4 regions of the Streptomyces sp. NPDC104313 genome follow, and region 1 is predicted to be linked to each of the others. Evidence: riboswitches for the same ligand, from Rfam matches in the RefSeq annotation. Region 1 holds a riboswitch; each other region holds the start of a gene.
What was found. A riboswitch is a leader RNA that binds a small molecule or an ion and turns the genes downstream of it on or off. The one in region 1 is predicted to bind cyclic di-AMP.
Positions count from the first base shown of each region.

Region 2: linked by a shared signal. The riboswitch ahead of ACZ60Q_RS31285 (C40 family peptidase) and the one ahead of ACZ60Q_RS34010 (M23 family metallopeptidase) in region 1 are both predicted to bind cyclic di-AMP.
Region 3: linked by a shared signal. The riboswitch ahead of ACZ60Q_RS26990 (transglycosylase family protein) and the one ahead of ACZ60Q_RS34010 (M23 family metallopeptidase) in region 1 are both predicted to bind cyclic di-AMP.
Region 4: linked by a shared signal. The riboswitch ahead of ACZ60Q_RS31815 (M23 family metallopeptidase) and the one ahead of ACZ60Q_RS34010 (M23 family metallopeptidase) in region 1 are both predicted to bind cyclic di-AMP.

Region 1 is NZ_JBVJMW010000023.1:63,168-68,380, reverse strand. It holds gene trmB (tRNA (guanosine(46)-N7)-methyltransferase TrmB) at 1-692, shown strand, start outside; gene ACZ60Q_RS34015 (PrsW family intramembrane metalloprotease) at 793-2,310, shown strand; gene ACZ60Q_RS34010 (M23 family metallopeptidase) at 2,538-3,569, opposite strand; cyclic di-AMP (ydaO/yuaA leader) riboswitch at 3,581-3,733, opposite strand; gene ACZ60Q_RS34005 (PP2C family protein-serine/threonine phosphatase) at 3,996-5,213, opposite strand, start outside.
Region 2 is NZ_JBVJMW010000018.1:60,081-65,293, reverse strand. It holds gene ACZ60Q_RS31295 (C40 family peptidase) at 1-31, opposite strand, end outside; gene ACZ60Q_RS31290 (hypothetical protein) at 278-631, shown strand; gene ACZ60Q_RS31285 (C40 family peptidase) at 726-1,913, opposite strand; cyclic di-AMP (ydaO/yuaA leader) riboswitch at 1,922-2,087, opposite strand; gene pcrA (DNA helicase PcrA) at 2,421-4,862, shown strand; gene ACZ60Q_RS31275 (peptidoglycan DD-metalloendopeptidase family protein) at 4,987-5,213, opposite strand, start outside.
Region 3 is NZ_JBVJMW010000013.1:87,751-92,963, forward strand. It holds gene ACZ60Q_RS26980 (cytochrome P450 family protein) at 152-1,468, shown strand; gene ACZ60Q_RS26985 (transglycosylase family protein) at 1,644-2,714, shown strand; cyclic di-AMP (ydaO/yuaA leader) riboswitch at 3,004-3,186, shown strand; gene ACZ60Q_RS26990 (transglycosylase family protein) at 3,192-3,896, shown strand; gene eno (phosphopyruvate hydratase) at 4,221-5,213, shown strand, end outside.
Region 4 is NZ_JBVJMW010000019.1:34,417-39,629, forward strand. It holds gene ACZ60Q_RS31810 (SGNH/GDSL hydrolase family protein) at 1-714, opposite strand, end outside; gene ACZ60Q_RS31815 (M23 family metallopeptidase) at 875-1,819, opposite strand; cyclic di-AMP (ydaO/yuaA leader) riboswitch at 1,823-1,983, opposite strand; gene ACZ60Q_RS31820 (tyrosine-protein phosphatase) at 2,427-3,239, shown strand; gene ACZ60Q_RS31825 (DUF6126 family protein) at 3,253-3,426, opposite strand; gene ACZ60Q_RS31830 (helix-turn-helix domain-containing protein) at 3,491-4,099, opposite strand; gene ACZ60Q_RS31835 (aspartate aminotransferase family protein) at 4,174-5,213, opposite strand, start outside.

The DNA of each region.
Region 1 (5,213 bases):
CCGACCCCGCCGGCTCGCACCACGAGCGCCGGATCCGCAGCTTCCAGCCGCGCCGCAGCCGGGTCACGACCGGCCAGCAGGACGCCCTGGAGCGGCTGTGGCCGAAGTGGGGCCTGGATATCGACGGACAGCGCGTCCTGGACCTGGCCGATCTGTTCGACGGCCTGCCCGTCGTCCTGGAGATCGGCTTCGGCATGGGCGAGGCCACCGCGCAGATGGCGGCCGACGACCCGGGCACCGGCATCCTCGCGGTCGACGTCCACACCCCTGGCCAGGGCAATCTGCTGGGCCTCGCGGAGAAGGCAGGATCGACCAACGTACGGGTGGCCAACGGCGACGCGGTGATCCTGCTGCGCGAGATGCTGGCCCCCGAGTCGCTCGACGGCCTGCGGGTCTACTTCCCCGACCCCTGGCCCAAGGCCCGTCACCACAAGCGGCGCCTGATCCAGCCAGAGTTCCTGGACCTGGTGGCCCCGGCGCTGAAGCCCGGCGGAATCGTCCACTGCGCGACCGACTGGGAGCCGTACGCCGAGCAGATGCTGGAGGTGCTCACCGCGCACCCCCGCTTCGCGAACAGCGCGGCCGACGGCGGATACGCCCCGCGACCCGCGTTCCGGCCGCTCACCCGCTTCGAGGGCCAGGGCCTGGACAAGGGGCACGCCGTCCACGACCTGCTGTTCGCCCGCGTCTGACGCACCGCCCGCATCCGGTCCACCGCTCACAACGCCGTACGGCCATGTCCGGCCGGATGCGCCGTCGCAGGGTGTCGGTGCTCCTCGTTAGGGTCGAGAGGTGTCCGACCCCTCCGTGCAGCATCAGCAGGCGCGACCAGCCGTCCCGGTCCTCCATGAGCAGCGGCTCGACGAGGTCCTGGGCGCCGCGCCGGAGCCCGGTCGAGGGCGCTACCGGCCGCGCCGCGTCGGCATGGTGTGGCGCAGCAAGGTGTTCCGCGCCGGGGCCGTGATCGTGGCGCTCGTGCTGTGCGGGCTGGTGATCCTGGCCCTCGTCCGGGAGCAGACCGGCCCGGAGGGGTTCCTCGTCGGTCTCGGCCTGGCGGTGCTTCCGGTGCCGCTCCTGATGGCCGCCTTCCGCTGGCTGGACCGGGTCGAGCCGGGTCCCTGGCGGAATCTGCTGTTCTCCTTCGCCTGGGGCGCGTGCGCAGCCGCGCTCGTCGCGATCATCGCCAACTCGTTCGCGACGCGCTGGATAACCACCGCGACGGCCGACCCGGCGAGCGCCGACACCCTGGGGGCGACGGTGATCGCCCCCGTGGTCGAGGAGAGCGCGAAAGCGGCGGCAGTGCTGCTGATCTTCCTGTTCCGCAGACGGGAGTTCAGCGGGGTGGTGGACGGCATCGTCGTCGCCGGCTTCACCGCGACGGGCTTCGCGTTCACCGAGAACATCCTCTACCTGGGCAACGCCTTCGGCGAGGACCAGTTGCTGGGCAGCTCCGGGTTCGCCTCGGTGACGGCCGGGACGTTCTTCGTGCGGATCGTGATGTCGCCCTTCGCGCACCCCCTGTTCACGGTGCTCACGGGCCTCGGCTTCGGCTTCGCGGCCGTCAGTGCCCGCCGCCACCGGGTCCGCCGGATCGCCCTGCCGCTGCTGGGGCTGCTCCTGTCGATGGGTCTGCACGCCCTGTGGAACGGCTCGTCGGCCTTCGGCCCGTACGGCTTCTACGCGGTGTACGGCATCGTCATGGTCCCGGCGTTCGGCCTGGTGACCTGGCTGGCGATCTGGTGGCGCCAGCGGGAGCTGCGGACGCTCGCGGCCGAGCTGCCCGCCTATGCGGCGGCGGGCTGGCTCACCCCCGCCGAACCGGCGGCGCTCTCCTCCATGCGGGCCCGGGGCATGGCCCGCGACCTGGCCCGCCACTGGCAGCCGGACCGGACGCGGGGCCGGGCGGCGGCCCGCGCGGTCGCGGAGTACGAGTCGTTCGCGACCTCCCTGGCGGGTCTGCGCCGCCGCGCCCGCCACGGCGCGGTGGGCCCGGACTTCGGCGCGCGGGAACGGGAGTTGCTGCACCACCTCTGGCAGCGCCGGGAGGTCGCGGCCCCGGCCCTCGCGCACGCGGCCCGTCTGACGGCCCGCCCGGGCGCCCACCGCGGCCGCCCCGTACCGACGCCGTACGGGTACGGGTACGGGTACGGCCCTGGGCATCCGCCCGGATACGGGTACGGGCCCGGGTACGGGCCCGGACACGGATACGGACAGACGCACGGCCACCCGCCCGGATACGGCCCCGGCGCCTACCCGCCGCCCCCTCCGCACGGCAGCACGCCGCCTGACCACCGACGCCCTCCGAAGTAGCCATAGCCGTAGCCATAGCCGCAGAGTCGGCGGATGAGCGGCCGGGGGCGGCGTCCGGCTCCGTCAGGCCGACGCCTCGGTGAGCACCACGAGTTCGCCGCCGGTCGGCCGGGGGCCGACGACCGCGTCCCCGGGACGGACCGGCAGCCCTGACGTCGGGGGGTGTGCGTCAGGGCTGCCGGGGTTTCGGGGCGGCGACGAAGGAGGTCGGCCGCAGGACCTGGGGATCAGACGTTCAGGCCCTTGCTGCTCAGCCAGGCCATCGGGTCCATCGCGGAACCGCCCGCGGTGCGGACCTCCATGTGGAGGTGGACGCCGGTGACGTTGCCGCTGTCGCCCATGCGGCCGATGGTCTGCCCGGTGGTGACCTTCTGGCCGACGGAGACCTCGATCGAGGACTGGTGGGCGTACCAGATCTCCGTGCCGTCCTCGAGTTCGAGGACCGTGCGGTAGCCGTACGAACCGGAGTAGCCGGCCGACGTGATCGTGCCGCTGTGCACGGCCTTGAGCGGCGCACCGCCCGAGCCGGCGAAGTCGAGACCGGTGTGCTGGCCCGAGGACCAGAGCGCGCCGGACTGACCGTAGGTCGAGGTGATCGTGTACGAGAAGGTGGGGAGGGAGAAGCTGGCGGCGAGCTCGGCGAGCCGCTCGGCCTCCTTCTTCTTCTTCGCTTCCTTCTCCGCGGCCTTCTTCTTCGCGGCGGCATCGGCCTCGGCCTCGTCCTGCTGCTGCTTGGCCTCGGCGGCGGCGCTCTCGGCCGCCGCCTTCTCGGCGGCGGCCCTGGCCTCGGCGTCGGCGCTGGCCTGCTGCTGCTCGGCCTGCTGGAGGATCCGGGCGCGCAGCGCCTCGCCGGCGTCGGTGCCCTGCTCGGCCTCGGCGGTGGTGAGGCCGGCGGTGGTGAGCGGCGCGGACGCGGCGACCGGGGCGGGCTCCGCCTCGTCGGACATCAAAGACCCGACGCCGGGAAGGGACTTGGCGTCGGGGAGGTTGTCCGCGATGGAATCGGGAAGAGAGATGGAGACCGGCGCCTTGTCCTGCGCGGTGGCCATGCCGCCCGCACCGACGGCCGCTATGACACCGACCCCGAGGACGGTGGAGCTACGGGCCAGACCACGCTGCTTGGCCACACGGTGTTTGCCGCGCACGGGACGGATGGACTCCGCGGTGGGGTTCCATTCCTCCCAGGTGCGTTCCTCGCCACCGAAGGTGTCGGCACTGAAGGGTGACGGGGCCTCAGGGGCAGGCTTGTTGGACGCCACGTGGGCGCACTCCTTTCCTTCCTTCTCGCCTACCGGGTTAGCTGACGGGTTCGGAGCAGGAAGGTCTCCTACGGGCCCCTCCGTCTCTCACGAGACACAGGCGCCCGATTCACCCCATGTAGGTGGTTCCCCGGTTCCCTTGCGGAATTCGGCGCTCGCGCGCGGTGCCGTCTCTGACGACGGCTGTGCGACCGCGCTGCGTTATCGAACGTTAATAGACGGACGGGCCCGATTCCAAGCTGTTCCTGTTGATCATTAACGAACATCGTGGGGATGTACGGGTAACAAGCGGGCCGAATCGGACGACTTGACCGCACCTCAGCCGCACTACTTTTTCTGATGGTGTGTCAAATGTTATGCGGAGCGACGCCCTTCGACTACACAGCGTGTCATCGCCCGATGTCGCCGCCCCGCCGCCGCCCTGCGTCATCGCCCGGTGTCGCCGTCCCGGCCCACGATCTTCACCGTCGTCCGGCGCACGGGCTGCCCCTCCGCCGGCCGGCCGACCGCGATGAGCGCCATGTCGTCCGTGGTCCGCCCGCCGGTGTGCAGCCGTACGTCGTCCGTCAGCGCCGACAGCAGTTCCTCCGGGCCCGGGAAGATCCTGCCGAGCAGCCGGGCCGCCGGATCGTAGAAGACCCCGTTCGGGTCCCTGGCCTCGGACAGGCCGTCCGTGAAGGCGAGGAGCGTCGCCCCGGCGGGCATCGCCCACTCGTCGGACCGGTCCGGCCACACCTCCAGGTCCATCCCCAGCGGCAGCGCGGGCACCGAAGGCGCCAGCACTTCCAGGGCGCCGTCGACATGCAGCAGGATCGGCTCGGGGTGACCGCGGTTGACGAGGCGCAACGAGGCCGAACCGGGCGGGATCTCGGCCAGCACGGCAGTGATGAACCCCTCCATGGCGTCCAGCCCGTACCGCCGCGTCCCCTCCCGTGCCAACGCCCGCTCCAGCCGCTGGGCGACGCCCTCCAGCGAACGCTCCTGCTCGGCCGCCTCCCGGAACGCCCCGATGATCACCGCCACCGCCCCGACGGCGTCCAGCCCCTTGCCGCGTACGTCGCCGACGACCAGACGCACCCCGTACGGGGTGTCCGCGACGGCGAACAGGTCGCCGCCCACGAACTCGTCCGCCTGCGCCGCCTCGTACCGCGCGGCCACCTGGAGTCCGCCGATCCGCTCGGCCGGAGTCGGCAGCACGGCCCGCATGGCGGTCTCCGCGATGACCCGGGCCGAGGCCAGCTGCTCGTTGCCGCGCCGTACGACGCCGTTGATGACGAGGGCCAGCACCGAGGTCGTGAGCACGGTGATCATCTCGATGACCGGAACCACATGGGTGGGCGTCCCGTCGGCGAGCCGCATCGCGGTGACGGAGAGGACCGCGGCGATGCCGGTGCGCACCGTCTGGGACAGCGAGAAGAACGGGGCGGCGACCAGCGGGGCCGCGGCGAACAGGGGGACCGCGGTGAAGCTGGGCGGAGCCAGCAGGTCGAACACCAGCCCGCCGAGGATCAGCAGGGCGGGCAGCAGCCTGACGAACCGCCCGGTGCGCCGCCCGGTGCGCCGCCCGTCGGACGCCGGCCGGCCCTCCCGGGACCCGAACACCGCACGGCCCACGGCACCGATGGTCCCCGCCGTGCCTCTACG
Region 2 (5,213 bases), on a different contig from region 1:
TTCGGTGAGCTGACCTGCGGTGCGCTGCCACGGGGGCGGCATCCTTCCTGTCGGCTGCCCGCCGGGGGGTATCGGCGGGTCCGTGAAGGACGCTAATCCCGGTGCCGGGAAAAGAATCGCCATGACCACTATTGCCCTGATGTGACGTTCAACCGGTCATGGTTGATCACCAATACATCCACATATCAGGGCAATGCGATTCATCTCGGAGAAAGCGCGCAAGGAAGGCTTGCCTCACTGAAAGGTAAAACCCCGGCCGTGGCTAGTCTCCGGAACCATGGACGTACTCATCAATGTCTTCGTCGCCCTGCACATCATCGGCATCGCCTCCCTGCTGGGCGGTTTCCTGACGCAGATGAAGGCCATGGGAGCGGGCACCGCGCGCTTCATCCCCGCCATGCTGCACGGCGCGCTGACCATGCTCGTCACCGGCATCGCCCTGGTCGGACTCAATCAGGCCGACGGCCAGACCGTGAACAACGTCAAGATCGGGATCAAGCTCGCGCTGCTGGTCGTGATCCTCGCCCTCGTCTACGTCAAGCGGGACGAAGAGACGGTGGACAAGGGCGCGTTCGCCGCGGTCGGTGGACTGACGGCCGCCAACATCTTCATCGCCACGGTCTGGACCTGAGTCCGCGCGGGGTGCGCCCGCTCCGGGCGGTGCGCCCGCTCTAGGCGGTGCGCCCGCTCTAGGCGGGGCGTACGCTCCGGGCGGTGCGCCCGTTCTAGGCGGGGCGTACGCTCCCGTGGATCGGCATGTAGTAGATCGACTCCTCGCGCACGTTCGCACCCGGCTTCGGGGCGTGGATCATCATCCCGTCGCCCTTGTATATGCCGACGTGGCTGATGTCGTCGTAGAAGAAGACCAGGTCTCCGGGGAGCAGGTCGGACGTGGCGACCCGGGTCCCGACCTCGACCTGGTCCCAGGTCGTCCGGGGCAGGGTCACGCCTGCCTCCCGCCAGGCCGCCTGCGTCAGCCCCGAGCAGTCGTAACTGGAGGGGCCCGACGCGCCCCACACGTACGGCTTCCCGATCTGGGCGCGGGCGAAGGCCAGCACCTTCTCCGCCTTGGCGGCGTAGCCGCTGTCCGTACCGGTGCCGGAGCCCGGCTCCGTGCCCGTGCCGGAACCGGAGCCCGTGCCCGAACCGCCGCCGGACTCCTTCGCCGTCTCCTCGCGGGCCTTCTCCCCGGCCTCGGCCCTCTCCTTCGCCTCGGCGGCCTGCCGGGCGGCCAGCTTCGCCGCCTTCTCCTCCGCCTCGGCCTCCTTCTCGCGCTCCAGCTCCGCCAGCCGCGCCTTCTCCTCGGCGGTCAGCCTCGACAGCAGGCCCCGGGCCTCCGTGAGCCTGGTCTGCACGCCCTTCTTGCTGGAGGCGAGCGTGGCCTGCGTCTCCGTGAGGGCCTCCAGGCTCTTCACCGCCTCCGCGCGCTTCTTCGCCGCCGAGGCCTGCTGCGTACGGACCTCGGTGACGGCCTTCAGCTGCCGCTCCGTGGCCCGGTCCATCAGCCGGCTCTGGTCGAAGTACCCCTGCGGGTCGTCCGCCAGGAAGAACGTCGCGGTGGGCGTGATGCCGCCGCTGCGGTACTGGGCCGTCGCGTAGGAGCCCAGCGCCCTGCGCGCCTCGTTGATCTTCTCGGTCCGCTTCGCCACGTCGGAGAGCAGTGTGTCGACCTTCGTCCGCTGGGACGCGGAGGTGGCCTTGGCCCGGTTGTACTCCTGGGTCGCGGCGCCCGCCTGCCGGTACAGGGCGTCGACCTTCTTCCGGACTTCCTCGATGGCGGGCTTCGGCTCCGCGGGAGCCGCCGTGGCGCTCTGCGTGGAGAGCAGCGTCACGGAGGCCAGCGCGGCCGTCGTCAGCCCGACGGCGGGGGCGGTGGTGCGCACCTTCGTGCGCGGCTTGCGATGCGATGCCAAGGCCTGCGTCTCCTTCCGTGGACCGCCTACCGGGTCAGCTGTCGGGTTCGGACGGAACGGAAGGCTGTCCTACGGTCCGGATGCGAGGGCACGGACCGATTCACCCCGGTGCTGTGTGTGGGTCCCCGGTTCCGAACTGCCAGGGAGGCAGCACGGATTCGGCGGAAGTGCCCGTCGGGCGTGGTTCGCTCCAGGGAGGTACGGGTCACTTGACCGAGCACGCTAGCCAACCGGCCCCGCCGCTGGGAAGGACGATGAGCGATATGCCCGATACATTTTCGTGACCTTTCCGGCTCGGGGGTCCGGCACCCACCCCCGAGGGCTCCGGCACTCCCTCCGACCGGGCACTCCTTCACGGAACGTCGCCGCCCGTTCTCGGTGCGTGTCCGGCGGGTCCGGCGGGTGTCCGGTGGATGTCCGGTGCGGGCGTGTCGGAGGCCGGTACGGAGAGCCCGTTCTCGGCTTCGGCGGAAGGTTGTCAGTCCGGCCGCCTAGACTCGGGAGGCGATGAGCAGCCTCTTTGACGACAGTTTCCTGACAGGCCTCCAGCCCGCGGAGGACGGCCCCCCGCCGCCGCCCGAGGGCCACGCGCCCGAAGCGGTGCCGGAGGGACTCTTCGAGGGCGTCTACGACGCGCCCCCGCCGCCCCGGGACGGGTACTACCGGGACGGTCACCCGCGCCCGGTGATCGACTCCGCCGCGCTGCTCGACGGGCTGAACACCGAGCAGCGCGCCGCCGTCGTGCACGCCGGGTCCCCGCTGCTCATCGTCGCCGGGGCCGGTTCCGGCAAGACCCGGGTCCTCACCCATCGCATCGCGCATCTGCTGGCCGAGCGCGGGACGCACCCCGGGCAGATCCTCGCGATCACCTTCACCAACAAGGCCGCGGGCGAGATGAAGGAGCGCGTCGAGCAGCTCGTCGGCCCGCGCGCCCACGCCATGTGGGTCATGACCTTCCACAGTGCGTGCGTGCGCATCCTGCGCCGCGAGTCCAAGAAGCTCGGTTTCACCTCGTCGTTCTCGATCTACGACGCCGCCGACTCCAAGCGCCTGATGGCTCTGGTCTGCCGCGACCTGGACCTGGACCCCAAGCGCTATCCGCCGAAGTCCTTCACCGCCAAGGTCTCCAACCTCAAGAACGAGCTCATCGACGAGGAGACCTTCGCCGGACAGGCGGCGGACGGCTTCGAGAAGACGCTGGCCCAGGCGTACGCGCTCTACCAGGCCCGCCTGCGCGAGGCCAACGCCCTGGACTTCGACGACATCATCATGACGACGGTCCACCTGCTCCAGGCCTTCCCGGACGTCGCCGAGCACTATCGTCGCCGTTTCCGTCACGTCCTGGTCGACGAGTACCAGGACACCAACCACGCCCAGTACACGCTGGTCCGTGAGCTGGTCGGCCCGGCCGGAGAGGCAGACGCCCCCGCCGAGCTCTGCGTGGTGGGAGACGCGGACCAGTCGATCTACGCCTTCCGGGGCGCGACCATCCGCAACATCCTCCAGTTCGAGGAGGACTACCCGAGCGCGACGACGATCCTGCTGGAGCAGAACTACCGCTCCACGCAGACGATCCTCTCCGCCGCCAACGCCGTCATCGAGCGCAACGAGAGCCGCCGCCCCAAGAACCTCTGGACCAACGCCGGCAGCGGCGCCCGCATCACCGGCTATGTCTCCGACACCGAGCACGACGAGGCACAGTTCGTCGCCGACGAGATCGACCGGCTCACCGACGCGGGCGACGCCAAGGCGGGCGACGTCGCCGTCTTCTACCGGACCAACGCCCAGTCCCGTGTCTTCGAAGAGATCTTCATCCGCGTCGGCCTGCCCTACAAGGTCGTCGGCGGCGTGCGCTTCTACGAGCGCAAGGAGGTCCGGGACGTCCTGGCCTATCTCCGGGTCCTCGCCAACCCCGAGGACACCGTCCCGCTGCGCCGCATCCTCAACGTCCCCAAGCGTGGCATCGGCGACCGCGCGGAAGCCATGATCGACGCCCTGTCGATGCGCGAGAAGATCTCCTTCCCGCAGGCACTGCGCCGCGTCGACGAGGCGTACGGCATGGCCGCCCGCTCGTCCAACGCCGTCAAGCGCTTCAACACGCTGATGGAGGAGCTGCGCACGATCGTCGAGTCCGGCGCCGGACCCGCCGTCGTGCTGGAAGCGGTCCTGGAGCGTACGGGCTATCTCGCCGAGCTCCAGGCCTCCACCGACCCGCAGGACGAGACCCGCATCGAGAACCTCCAGGAACTGGCCGCCGTCGCCCTCGAATTCGAGCAGGAGCGTGGCGAGACGGAGGGCGCGGGCACGCTCGCGGAGTTCCTGGAGAAGGTCGCGCTCGTCGCCGACTCCGACCAGATCCCCGACGAGGACGAGGACGGCTCCGGCGTCATCACGCTGATGACCCTGCACACGGCGAAGGGTCTGGAGTTCCCGGTCGTCTTCCTCACCGGCATGGAGGACGGCGTCTTCCCGCACATGCGGGCCCTCGGCCAGACCAAGGAGCTGGAGGAGGAGCGCCGCCTCGCGTACGTCGGCATCACCCGCGCCCGCGAACGGCTCTATCTGACCCGGGCCGCGATGCGCAGCGCCTGGGGACAGCCCTCGTACAACCCGCCCTCGCGGTTCCTGGAGGAGATCCCGGAAGCGCACCTGGACTGGAGGCGCAAGGGTCCGATGGCCGCCCCCGCCGGGCCCACCTCCGGCATCACGTCCTCGCTGTCCTCCTCCCGCTCCCGCTCCGGCCCTTCGGGCTTCGCCACCAGGCGCGGCGGCGCGGAGAAGCCGACGGTCACCCTGGTGGCCGGGGACCGGGTCACGCACGACCAGTTCGGGCTCGGCACGGTGACGGCCGTCGAGGGCTTCGGCGACCAGGCCAAGGCGACGGTCGACTTCGGCGACGAACGCCCCAAGAAGCTGCTGCTGCGGTACGCGCCGGTCGAGAAACTGTAGACGGGCCGGGGCCGGACAGGGCACGCCCGTCCGGACCGGACAGACGGAAGCGGGAGGGAGGGCCTCGGCCCTCCCTCCCGCTTCCGTCTGTCCGCTTCCGTGATGTCGTTCTCGTGATGTCGTCTCAGCTCGGGTCGACGCCCTTGCTGCGCAGCCACGCCAGGGGGTCGATCGCCGAGTCGCCGCCGGGCCGGACCTCGAAGTGCAGGTGCGGACCGGTGGAGTTCCCCGAGTCTCCGGAGTACGCGATGACGTCACCCGCCTTCACCGGGCCCGAGCGGATCTTGGTGCTGCTGAGGTGGCAGTACCAGGTCTCGGTGCCGTCGGCGGCGGTCACGATCGCCATGACCC
Region 3 (5,213 bases), on a different contig from region 1:
CCGTACCGGGCGGAGGCTGACCGCTCCGTCTCCGGTGTGCGGCGGACCCGACGGCCGTCCGGAGAGTCCCCCTGCCGCCCTACGCGGACCTCCTCGGCATGACGCCGGTCCACGCGTACCGCCCCCGCACCCCGGCCGATAACGTCGAGGAGTGAACGACACCCCCGCCTGCCCCCACTCCTCCACCGCCCGCGAAGGCGCCCGCGAAGGCGCCCCCGAACTCTTCACCTGGGAGTTCGCCACCGACCCCTACCCCGCCTACGCCTGGCTCCGCGAGCACCGCCCGGTGTACCGCACCGCGCTGCCCAGCGGTGTCGAGGCCTGGCTCGTGACCCGGTACGGGGACGCCAAGGAGGCGCTCGCCGACGCGCGGCTCTCCAAGAACCCGGCCAACCACGCCGAGTCGCCGCACGCCAAGGGGAAGACGGGGATCCCGGGGGAGCGCAAGGCGGAGCTGATGACGCATCTGCTGAATATCGACCCGCCGGACCACACCCGGCTGCGCCGGCTCGTGTCCAAGGCGTTCACTCCGCGCCGGGTCGCGGAGTTCGCGCCCCGCGTGCAGGAGCTGACGGACCGGCTCATCGACGCATTCGTGGAGAAGGGGAACGCCGACCTCATCCATGACCTCGCCTTCCCGCTCCCCATCTACGCCATCTGCGACCTGCTCGGCGTCCCCCGCGAGGACCAGGACGACTTCCGGGACTGGGCGGGCATGATGATCCGGCACGGCGGCGGGCCGCGCGGCGGGGTCGCCCGGTCGGTGAAGAAGATGCGCGGCTACCTCGTCGAACTCATCCACCGGAAGAGGGAGAACCCCGGCGACGACCTGATCTCCGCGCTGATCCGGGCCAGTGACCACGGCGAGCACCTCACGGAGAACGAGGCGGCCGCCATGGCGTTCATCCTGTTGTTCGCCGGGTTCGAGACGACGGTCAACCTCATCGGCAACGGGACCTACGCGCTCCTGTGCCACCCCGAGCAGCGCGCCCGGCTGGAGGCCTCCCTGGCGGCGGGGGAGGACGAACTGCTGGCCACCGGCATCGAGGAGCTGCTCCGGTTCGACGGGCCGGTCGAGATGGCGACCTGGCGGTACGCCACCGAGGCGCTGACCCTGGGCGGCGAGGAGATCGCCGCCGGGGACCCCGTACTGGTGGTGCTGGCGGCGGCCGACCGTGACCCGGAGCGGTTCACGGATCCGGACACCCTGGACCTTGCACGGCGTGACAATCAGCACCTCGGATACGGGCACGGCATCCACTACTGCCTGGGTGCGCCGCTGGCCCGGCTGGAGGGTCAGATCGCGCTGGCCACGCTGTTGAGGCGCCTTCCTGACCTGCGACTTGCGGGAGAACCTGGGGATTTGCGCTGGCGCGGCGGGCTCATCATGCGTGGGCTGCGCACCCTTCCTGTCGCGTTCGAACCGGGAAGCCGATCCGATGGAAGTGACACAGCGTCAACTCTGTGACTTTTACGTGATCTGCGCTGCATCGACTTGTGACATACGTTCGAGTCCCGCTAGGTTCACGTTTCGACGCGTCGGCCGCACCTTGCTCACGCGTCACTTGTGCGCCGAAGCAGGCACGAAGACCGCTGCGCGGCGCTCAGGCCACTCGCTTGTCAGTCGCACGGAAGGCATACCCATGGGCTCCGCGAACGGCAGACACCGCCGCCCTCGTCAGGCACCCGCCATCATCGTCGCCGCAGGGGTGACGGGATCGGCCATCGCCATCCCGCTGCTCGGCGCCGGCGGTGCGCACGCGGCCGAGGCCACCACCTGGGACCGGGTGGCGGAGTGCGAGAGCGGCGGCATGTGGAGCGCCGATCTCGGCAACGCCCATTACGGCGGGCTCCAGTTCACGCAGGAGACCTGGTCGGCGTACGGCGGCACCGCCTTCGCGCCCCGGGCCGACCTCGCCAGCCGTTCGCAGCAGATCTCCGTCGCCGAGAAGGTCCTGGACGACCAGGGCCCGAAGGCGTGGCCCAGCTGTGCGGTGATCTCCGGCCTCGCGGTGGACGGCAGTCTGCCCGGCGTCGACCCGGGCACCTCGCCGTCCACGGACCCGTCCACGGACCCGTCCGCCGATCCCTCGGCGGACCCGACGGCCACCCCGACCGACGAAGCGGATACGACCGGCGAATCCGGCAAGGGTGGTAAGTCCGGAGAAGCCGATGGATCCGGCAAGGGCGGGAAGGGCGACGAGGCGGGCAGTGGCGGTGGTGGTGCGGAGAAGGGGAGTGGGGCCCCCGACTCCTCGGTGACGCCCTCCGCCCCGCCGGTCTCCGACGCCCCCGATGCCTCGAACCCGTCCACGGCGCCCGACGCCTCTACGGGCGAGGACGGCGAGGGGGGTAAGCACCGGGGCGCCCCCGCGCCCGAGGAGGCCGGCGCGGGCCAGGAGGACGGCCCCCGCGAGTCCGGCCGGCACGCCTCGCGCGGCGACGGCGACGCGCGGGACGGCGGCGCGGCGACCGCCGACGGGTACACGGTGCGGCCCGGGGACAACCTCTGGGCGATCGCCGACGCCCAGGAGCTCCCCGGCGGCTGGACCGGTCTGTACGAGACGAACAAAGACCTCCTGGGCCCCGACCCGGACCTGATCCTGCCCGGCCAGAACCTGGACCTCGGCCTGGACCAGGGCGCGGGCAAGGCCGCGGGCAAGGGCGCGGACCAGGCCGCGCCGGCGGGCGCCGAGGTGCCCGCCGGCGACTGATCGAATGCGGGGGAACACCTCGAAAATCGGGGCAGTTAAGAGGCCTATGTCCGCTTTTGCGTAAGTGAGACATGGATCTCTTTGCCTCAACTGGCGTATTCCGTCAGGCCGGTCCGGCTGTATCGCCCCCCACCTGCGGAAACGGCCCGCAGGTCGCCGTGAGTTCGAGTCGATTGCCCCCTATGTCCATCTTTGAATGTCGGGGTTCCCTGTGTTTACGGTCGGAGCCGCTCGCACCGCGGGCCCCGTCGACCGTCACGCCGAATCCTGCCGTCGGTCGAAGGGAACAGACGCGTAAGCGCCGTAGGCAGGAGCGGGGGACCCAGGTAGGCCGCCGGGTCCGGACGCCTCGTCGAACCGACGGGGATGTACGGGACCGGCTAGGGGTGAAGTCGCGAGCAGTACCACGCGACCGGGCAACTCATCAGCCCGAACCCGACAGCTCACCTCGTAGGCGTCGGTGAGGAGATTCGTTCCATGCTGCTGAACAGCAAGGGCAAGCACCGCCGCCCGTCCAAGGCCACCCGTATCGCCACCCTCGCGGGTGTCACCAGTGCCGCCGTCGCCGTCCCGCTGCTGGGTGCGACCAGCGCTTCCGCCGCCTCCGTCGAGACCTGGGACGCCGTCGCCCAGTGCGAGTCCGGCGGCAACTGGTCCATCAACACCGGCAACGGCTACTACGGCGGACTGCAGTTCTCGCAGTCCAGCTGGGCCGCCGCCGGCGGTACGCAGTACGCCTCGCGCGCCGACCTGGCCTCCAAGGACCAGCAGATCGCCACCGCCGAGAAGCTTCTCGACATCCAGGGCCCGGGTGCCTGGGCCTGCGCCGGCGCCGGCGGCCTCACCAACGACGGTGTGGACCCGGGCGTGAACACCGGCTCCGGCTCCGGCGAGAGCAAGCCCGCGCAGGCGCAGCCCGAGCGGCAGGCCGAGCAGCCCACCACGCGCTCCGAGCAGCGCACCGCTCCGCAGGCCGAGAGCAAGAAGACCGTCACCACCCCGACCGGCGAGAAGGTCCAGAAGGGCGACGGCGAGTACAAGGTCGAGGCCGGCGACACCCTGAGCAGCATCGCCCAGGCGGAAGACGTCAAGGGTGGCTGGAGCAAGCTCTTCGACCTCAACGGCGACATCGTCAAGGACGCGGACCTGATCTTCCCGGGTCAGCAGCTCCACCTGAAGTAACCCGCCGTCTCTCCTCTCCGGGGGAGAAGCGTCCGGCGGCACTTCTCCCCGCACGGCTTCCCGGCCCGGCGCGCCCGTCCCCCCGGCGCGCCGGGCCGGGTTCTTCGTGAGAGGCGGGCGCCGACGGGCCCGCGTTCGTTCACCTCTTGTTGTTACCGGTCGGTAGATTTCTAGAGTTTTGTCCCGTGATGCAGGTCCCTGGGTTCTTTTTCGTCCCAGGAGGCGGGCGGTCGGCCGGCCGACGGGGCCGGGCCCGATAGGCTCGTGTCGCAAGGCCGCAGTGACCCTGCACAACCAGTGTCAGATCCCAGAAGGAGATGCCTCGTGCCGTCCATCGACGTCGTCGTAGCCAGGGAAATCCTCGACTCCCGGGGCAACCCCACGGTCGAGGTCGAGGTTGGCCTCGACGACGGCAGCACGGGCCGTGCTGCCGTTCCGTCCGGCGCCTCCACCGGCGCGTTCGAGGCTGTTGAGCTTCGCGACGGTGACCCCAACCGCTACCAGGGCAAGGGCGTCGAGAAGGCCGTCCTCGCCGTCATCGAGCAGATCGGCCCGGAGCTCGTCGGGTACGACGCCACCGAGCAGCGCCTCATCGACCAGGCGATGTTCGACCTGGACGCCACCGAGAACAAGGCCTCGCTCGGCGCGAACGCCATCCTCGGCGTCTCGCTGGCCGTCGCGCACGCCGCCTCCGAGGCGTCCGACCTGCCGCTCTTCCGCTACCTCGGCGGCCCGAACGCGCACCTGCTGCCCGTTCCGATGATGAACATCCTGAACGGCGGCTCGCACGCCGACTCCAACGTGGACATCCAGGAGTTCATGATCGCGCCGATCGGCGCGGAGTCCTTCTCCGAGGCCCTGCGCTGGGGCGCGGAGATCTACCACACGCTCAAGAAGGTCCTCAAGACCAAGGGCCTGTCCACCGGACTCGGCGACGAGGGCGGCTTCGCCCCGAACCTGGAGTCCAACCGCGCCGCCCTGGACCTCATCGTCGAGGCCATCAAGGAGGCCGGCTACGTCCCGGGCCGTGACGTGGCGCTCGCGCTCGACGTCGCCGCGTCCGAGTTCTACAAGGACGGCGTCTACGAGTTCGAGGGCAAGTCCCGCTCGGCCGCCGAGATGACCGAGTACTACGAGGAGCTCGTCTCCGCGTACCCGCTGGTCTCCATCGAGGACCCGCTGTACGAGGACGACTGGGCCGGCTGGAAGGTCATCACCGACCGCATCGGCGCCAAGGTCCAGATCGTCGGCGACGACCTCTTCGTCACCAACCCCGAGCGTCTGGCCCGCGGCATCGAGGAGGGCTCCGCCAACGCC
Region 4 (5,213 bases), on a different contig from region 1:
GCGCCGTGCGTCGAAGGGGGTGCGCCGGGCCTGGGGCGGCCAGGGCTGGTCGGGATCGGCGGGCACGTCGTGGCCGAGTACCTGTGCGGCACGCAGCGCTACGCGGGTGTGGCCCTCGGGCGACAGGTGCAGCCGGTCGTTGTCCCACGCGCGCCGGTCCTGCACGGAACGCAGTGACCACAGGTCCAGCACGGGGCAGTGGTAACGGTCGGCGATGGCCCGCAGATGGACGTTGTACGTGGCGATCTTGCCGCGCATGTGGCGCAGCACCGGAACGCCCCGGGTATCGAAGCCGGTGGTGACCATGACCGTGCCGACGGCGTTGCTCAGGTCGGCGACCGCCCGCTCGAAGCGCTCGGCGAGGTCGTCGGGGTCGGTGCCGGGCCGGATGATGTCGTTGCCGCCCGCGCAGAAGCTGACCAGGTCGGGGGCCAGTTCCTTGGCACGCGGGATCTGCTCCTGGACGATCTGGTCGAGGAGACGTCCTCGTACGGCGAGATTGGCGTAGCGGAAGTCCCCGTGCGGGGAGTCCTCGGAGCCGGCCACCGCGTCGGGGGCCGGGAGCCGGTCGGCGAGGAGCACCGCGAAGCGGTCCGCCCAGCCGAGATATGTCCCGGCGGGGCCGGGGTCGCCGACGCCCTCCGTGAAACTGTCGCCGATCGCCGCGTACGACCCGATGGTGTGCTGCTGGGTGTTTCTCGAATCGTCTGCCACAAGCGTTTATCCTGCATCGTGCGATGTGACCTACGCGACCGTAATACGGGGTTGACTGGTGGTGAGATAGACCACCTGGTCAGTTTGGGTAAAGCCGGAATAAGTCGAGGGGCGGTGCGCCGCCGCGCACCGCCCCTCGATCACTTCTCGCCGGGCCCGGTCAGACCGAGACGCCGTGCTGACGCAGGTACGCGATCGGGTCGACGTCCGAGCCGTAGCCCGGGCCGGTGCGGACCTCGAAGTGCAGGTGCGGGCCGGTGGAGTTGCCGGTGGAGCCGGAGAGGCCGATCTGCTGGCCGCCGGTGACGGTCTGGCCGACGGAGACGCTGAGCGAGGACTGGTGGGCGTACTGGGAGTACATGCCGTCCTCGTGCTGGATGACGACCTCGTTGCCGTAGGAGCCGCTGTTGCCGGCCGAGACCACGGTGCCCGGGCCGATGGCGAGCACGGGGGTGCCGGAGGCTGCCTGGAAGTCCGAGCCGGTGTGGTAGCCGCTGGACCAGCTGGCGCCGGAAGCCCGGTACTGGGTGGTGACGTTGGCGCCTGCCAGCGGGGCGGACCAGCCGGAGCCGGTGGCCTCGGAGGAGCCGGTCCGCGCCGAGCTGCCGGAGTCGTCGGCGGAGACGGTGTCCGCCTTCGGGGCCTCCTTCGGCGCGGCCTTCGGGGCCGGTTCGGCCTGCTTCGGGGCGGCCTTCGGAGCCGCGGACTTCTCGGCCGGGGCGGAGCCCTTGGCGCCGAGGGTCAGCTTCATGCCCGGGTGGATCAGGCCGGGGTTCTCGCCGACGGTGGAGCGGTTGTCCTGGTACAGCTTCTCCCACCCGCCCTTGAGCTGGTGCTCGGCCGCGATCTTCGCCAGGTAGTCGCCGGATACGACGGCGTACGTCTTCGGGGTGGCCTTCGACGCTGCGGGGGCGGTGGCCGGCGCGGTGTGCGCGGCGGCGACCGAGGCGGCGGGCTTCGAGGCCGGGGCGGCCTGGTCCGCGGCGTTCGCGACGGTGGCGCCGATGAACGGAAGGGCGAGTACGGCCCCGCCGGTCCCTGCGGCGAGTACGCCGCGGGAGATCGGGCCGGACTTCGGACGACGGTGCTTACCCTGTGCGGGCATGGGGAAGTTCCTCTCCGGCGCCTGCGAGGTGAGCTGTCGGGTTCGGGCTGGAGATGCCCGGTCGCGTTGCCACGACTTCACCCCGAGCCGGTCCGGATCGCTCCGGATCGGCGGCTTACCTGGTTCCCCCGCTCCTGCCACGTGTGAGTGGGTGGGTGCGAATTCCGGGCGGCGGCAGGATTAGGCGGTCCGTCCGGATTGCGGCGACCGTAAACGAGTCAGGACGAGCGGAACAAGCCGTCGGTTGCGCATCGGAATCATCGGTTCGATATCGCTCCGGTTTTCCCGTCACCCTCCGTGGATTACGGATCTTGGGTTTCCGTGCGGGCAACGGGAATACTCCGGGGCACTCTCACCACGGACCGTCACGGGTATGATCCCGCTCACCCCTCAAATCTCATCTCCCCCATTAGCGGGGCATGTTCTACGAAACGCACCAATACGGACACCTGGCTCGCTTCGCTCCTGACGCCGGGTCAGCCCGGCCGTCCCGACACCTCACCAGGGTGCGCGGCCGTGCTGATTTTCCGTCTGATCGATGTCGTATCGTCACAGGAGCGCCTCTCGCCGGCGAGGGGCGCCGACGCCAGAGATCCCAGGAGCCACCGTGACGCAGCAGGTGCCGCAGGTCCCGCCGACAGAGACCGTGCTGAGCGGAGTCCGCAACTTCCGCGACGTGGGCGGGCTCCCCACCGCGGACGGGCGGCGCACCGCCTTCGGGCGGCTCTACCGAAGTGGCCACCTGGCGCACGCCACCGCCGAGGACGCGGTCTTTCTCGGCGGGCTCGGACTGCACACGATCTTCGACTTCCGCCACTCCACCGACCACCGGCTCGACGGTTACGACATCGAGCTGGCCGGTGTCCGCAATGTCAGCATTCCACTCTCGGACCCGGCCGACGGCGCGGAGTTCTGGCGACTGGTGCGCGACGGGAACATCGAGCAGCTGCGCTCGGTCCTCGCGAACGGCAAGGGCGCCGACCGCATGATCCGGATGTACCGCGCGACGATCGAGGACCGCACCGCCGAGCACAGCCGGGTGCTGCACTCCCTGGCCGAGGACAGCGTCCCCGCCCTGATGCACTGCGCGGCGGGCAAGGACCGGGCCGGTCTCTCGATCGCGGTCGCCCTGCTGGCGGTCGGCGTCGAGCCGGAGGCGATCGAGGAGGACTACCTCAAGTCCGACGACCTCCACCGCCGCTACGCCGTGAAGCGCTCCGACGCCCCCGGGACCGGCATGCCGCCGGAGGTGATGGAGCTGCTGGACCCGCTCTTCGGGGCGCGGCCCGCCTACCTCGCGGCGGCCTTCACCGCCATCGAGGAGAACTGGGGAACGACGGACCGCTACCTGGCGCGGGGGCTGAAGGTATCCCCCGAGACCCGGGAGCGGCTGCGCGAACGCCTGCTCGAGGAGGGCTGACCCGGACGGGCCCTCACTTGCCTGCGGCCACCACGAAGAGCAGGTAGAGGAAGCCCGCGATGATGTGGCCCGCCACCAGATAGGCGAAGAGCCGGATGACGACGCCGCGCGGCATCCGCTTCTCCTGCGGGTCCTCGTTCGCGCGGCGGCCGGGGCCCAGCGGGTCGTAGTGTTCGGAATCTGACATGACGGTCCTCTCTGTCGGCCTCGCGGCCGGTGGAGCGAAGGAGGGAGCCGGCCGGGTCGGCCGGTCAGCGCGCGTGGAGGGCGTTGCCGAGGCACAGCTCGGCGGCGGGACTCTGCAGCAAGGTGTGGACGAAGAGCAGCTCCGTGCCGCAGCGGTCCACAGCCGCGATCCGGTGCGGGGTGAGCGAGTCGAAGTGGGCGCTGTCGCCGGGTTCGAGGTCGTGGACGGTGTCGCCGAGCGCGATCCGCAGCCGCCCTTCCAGGACGTACAGCCACTCCTCGCCGGGATGGACCCGGACCAGGTCGCCCTGGGCCCCGTACGGAACGCGCACCCGCAGCGCCTGCATCGCGCGGCCGGAGCCGCCCGCCTGCCGGTACATCCAGCCGTCGGCCTCCGCCCCGTCGAAGCCGCCGCCGCGCACGATCGCGTCACGTTCGGGCGGCTGCTCGCCGAGCAGCTCGGAGACCGTCGTACCGTAGATACGGGCGAGGCCCAGCAGCATCGGCAGCGAGGGCTGCCTGCGGCCGGTCTCCAGCCGGGAGAGATGGGCCGGGGAGAGTCCGGCCCGGCCGGCGGCGGTCTCCAGGGTGAGGCCGCGGTCGCGGCGCAGGTCGCGCAGTCGGGGTGCGACGCCGGGGAGCTCGTCCGGCACCCCTTCGTCCAGAGGGTTCATGTCTCCATTGGGCCAGGATCTTTCCTCTGAGGCAAATAACTTACCTCAGAGGCAATTCTCGGCTCCCCGGCCGGTCAGCGGTTGGCCACGGCCTGCTTGACCAGCGTCCGGCCGAAGTCCCACATCAGTCCGCCGCCGCTGTGCGCGTCGTCCATGACGGACGTGAAGGCCGCCACGAAGCGGTCCACCTCCTCCTCCCCGATGACCAGCGGCGGAATCAGTTTGATCACTTCCAGGTGGTCGCCGGAGACCTGTGTGAGGATCCGGTGCTTCTGGAGCAGCGGCACCACGACCATCTGGGCGAAGAGGCCCTTGCGGGCCGCCTGGAGCATGGTCCAGCGGCTGCGGAGCTTGAGCGAGGCCGGCCGGCCGAACTCGATGCCGATCATCAGCCCCCGCCCACGGACCTCGTGCAGCAGCTCGTAGCGGTCCACCAGGGCCGCCAGCCGCTCGCGCAGCAGGTCACCGGTGCGCCGGGCGTTCGCGACGGTCTCCTCATCCTCCATCACCGTCAGGACGGCGAGCCCGGCCGCCATCGCCTGGGCGTTGGAGCCGAAGCTCGCGGAGTGGACGAGGACCCGGTCCATCGAGGAGTAGACCTTGCGGAAGATCCAGTCCTTGCCGAGGGTCGCGCCGACGGGCACATAGCCGCCGGAGAGCGCCTTGGCGACGCACACCAGATCGGGCTCCACACCCTCCTCGTGCTGGTAGGCGTAGAAGTCCCCGGTCCGGCCGAGGCCCGTCTGCACCTCGTCGACGATCAGAAGCGCCTTGTGCCGGTGCAGCAGCTCCTGCGCCCCGCGCAGATAGCCGGGCGGCGCGGCGTGCACGCCTTTCCCCTGGACGGGCTCCACGACAAGGGCCGCGACGTCGCCGCGCCTCAGCTCACGGCGCAGCGCGTCCAGGTCGCCGAGCGGAAGCGCCGTGTCCGGCAGCAGGGGGGCGAAGCCTTCGCGGAAGCCGCTCTCCCCATTGACCGAGAGGGAGCCGGTGGTGAGCCCGTGGAAGGCGTGGTCGCAGTAGAGGACCCGCGGCTTCCCGGTGGCGTAGCGGGCGAATTTCAGCGCCGTCTCGACCGCCTCCGTGCCGCTGTTCCCGAAGAAGACGCGGTCCA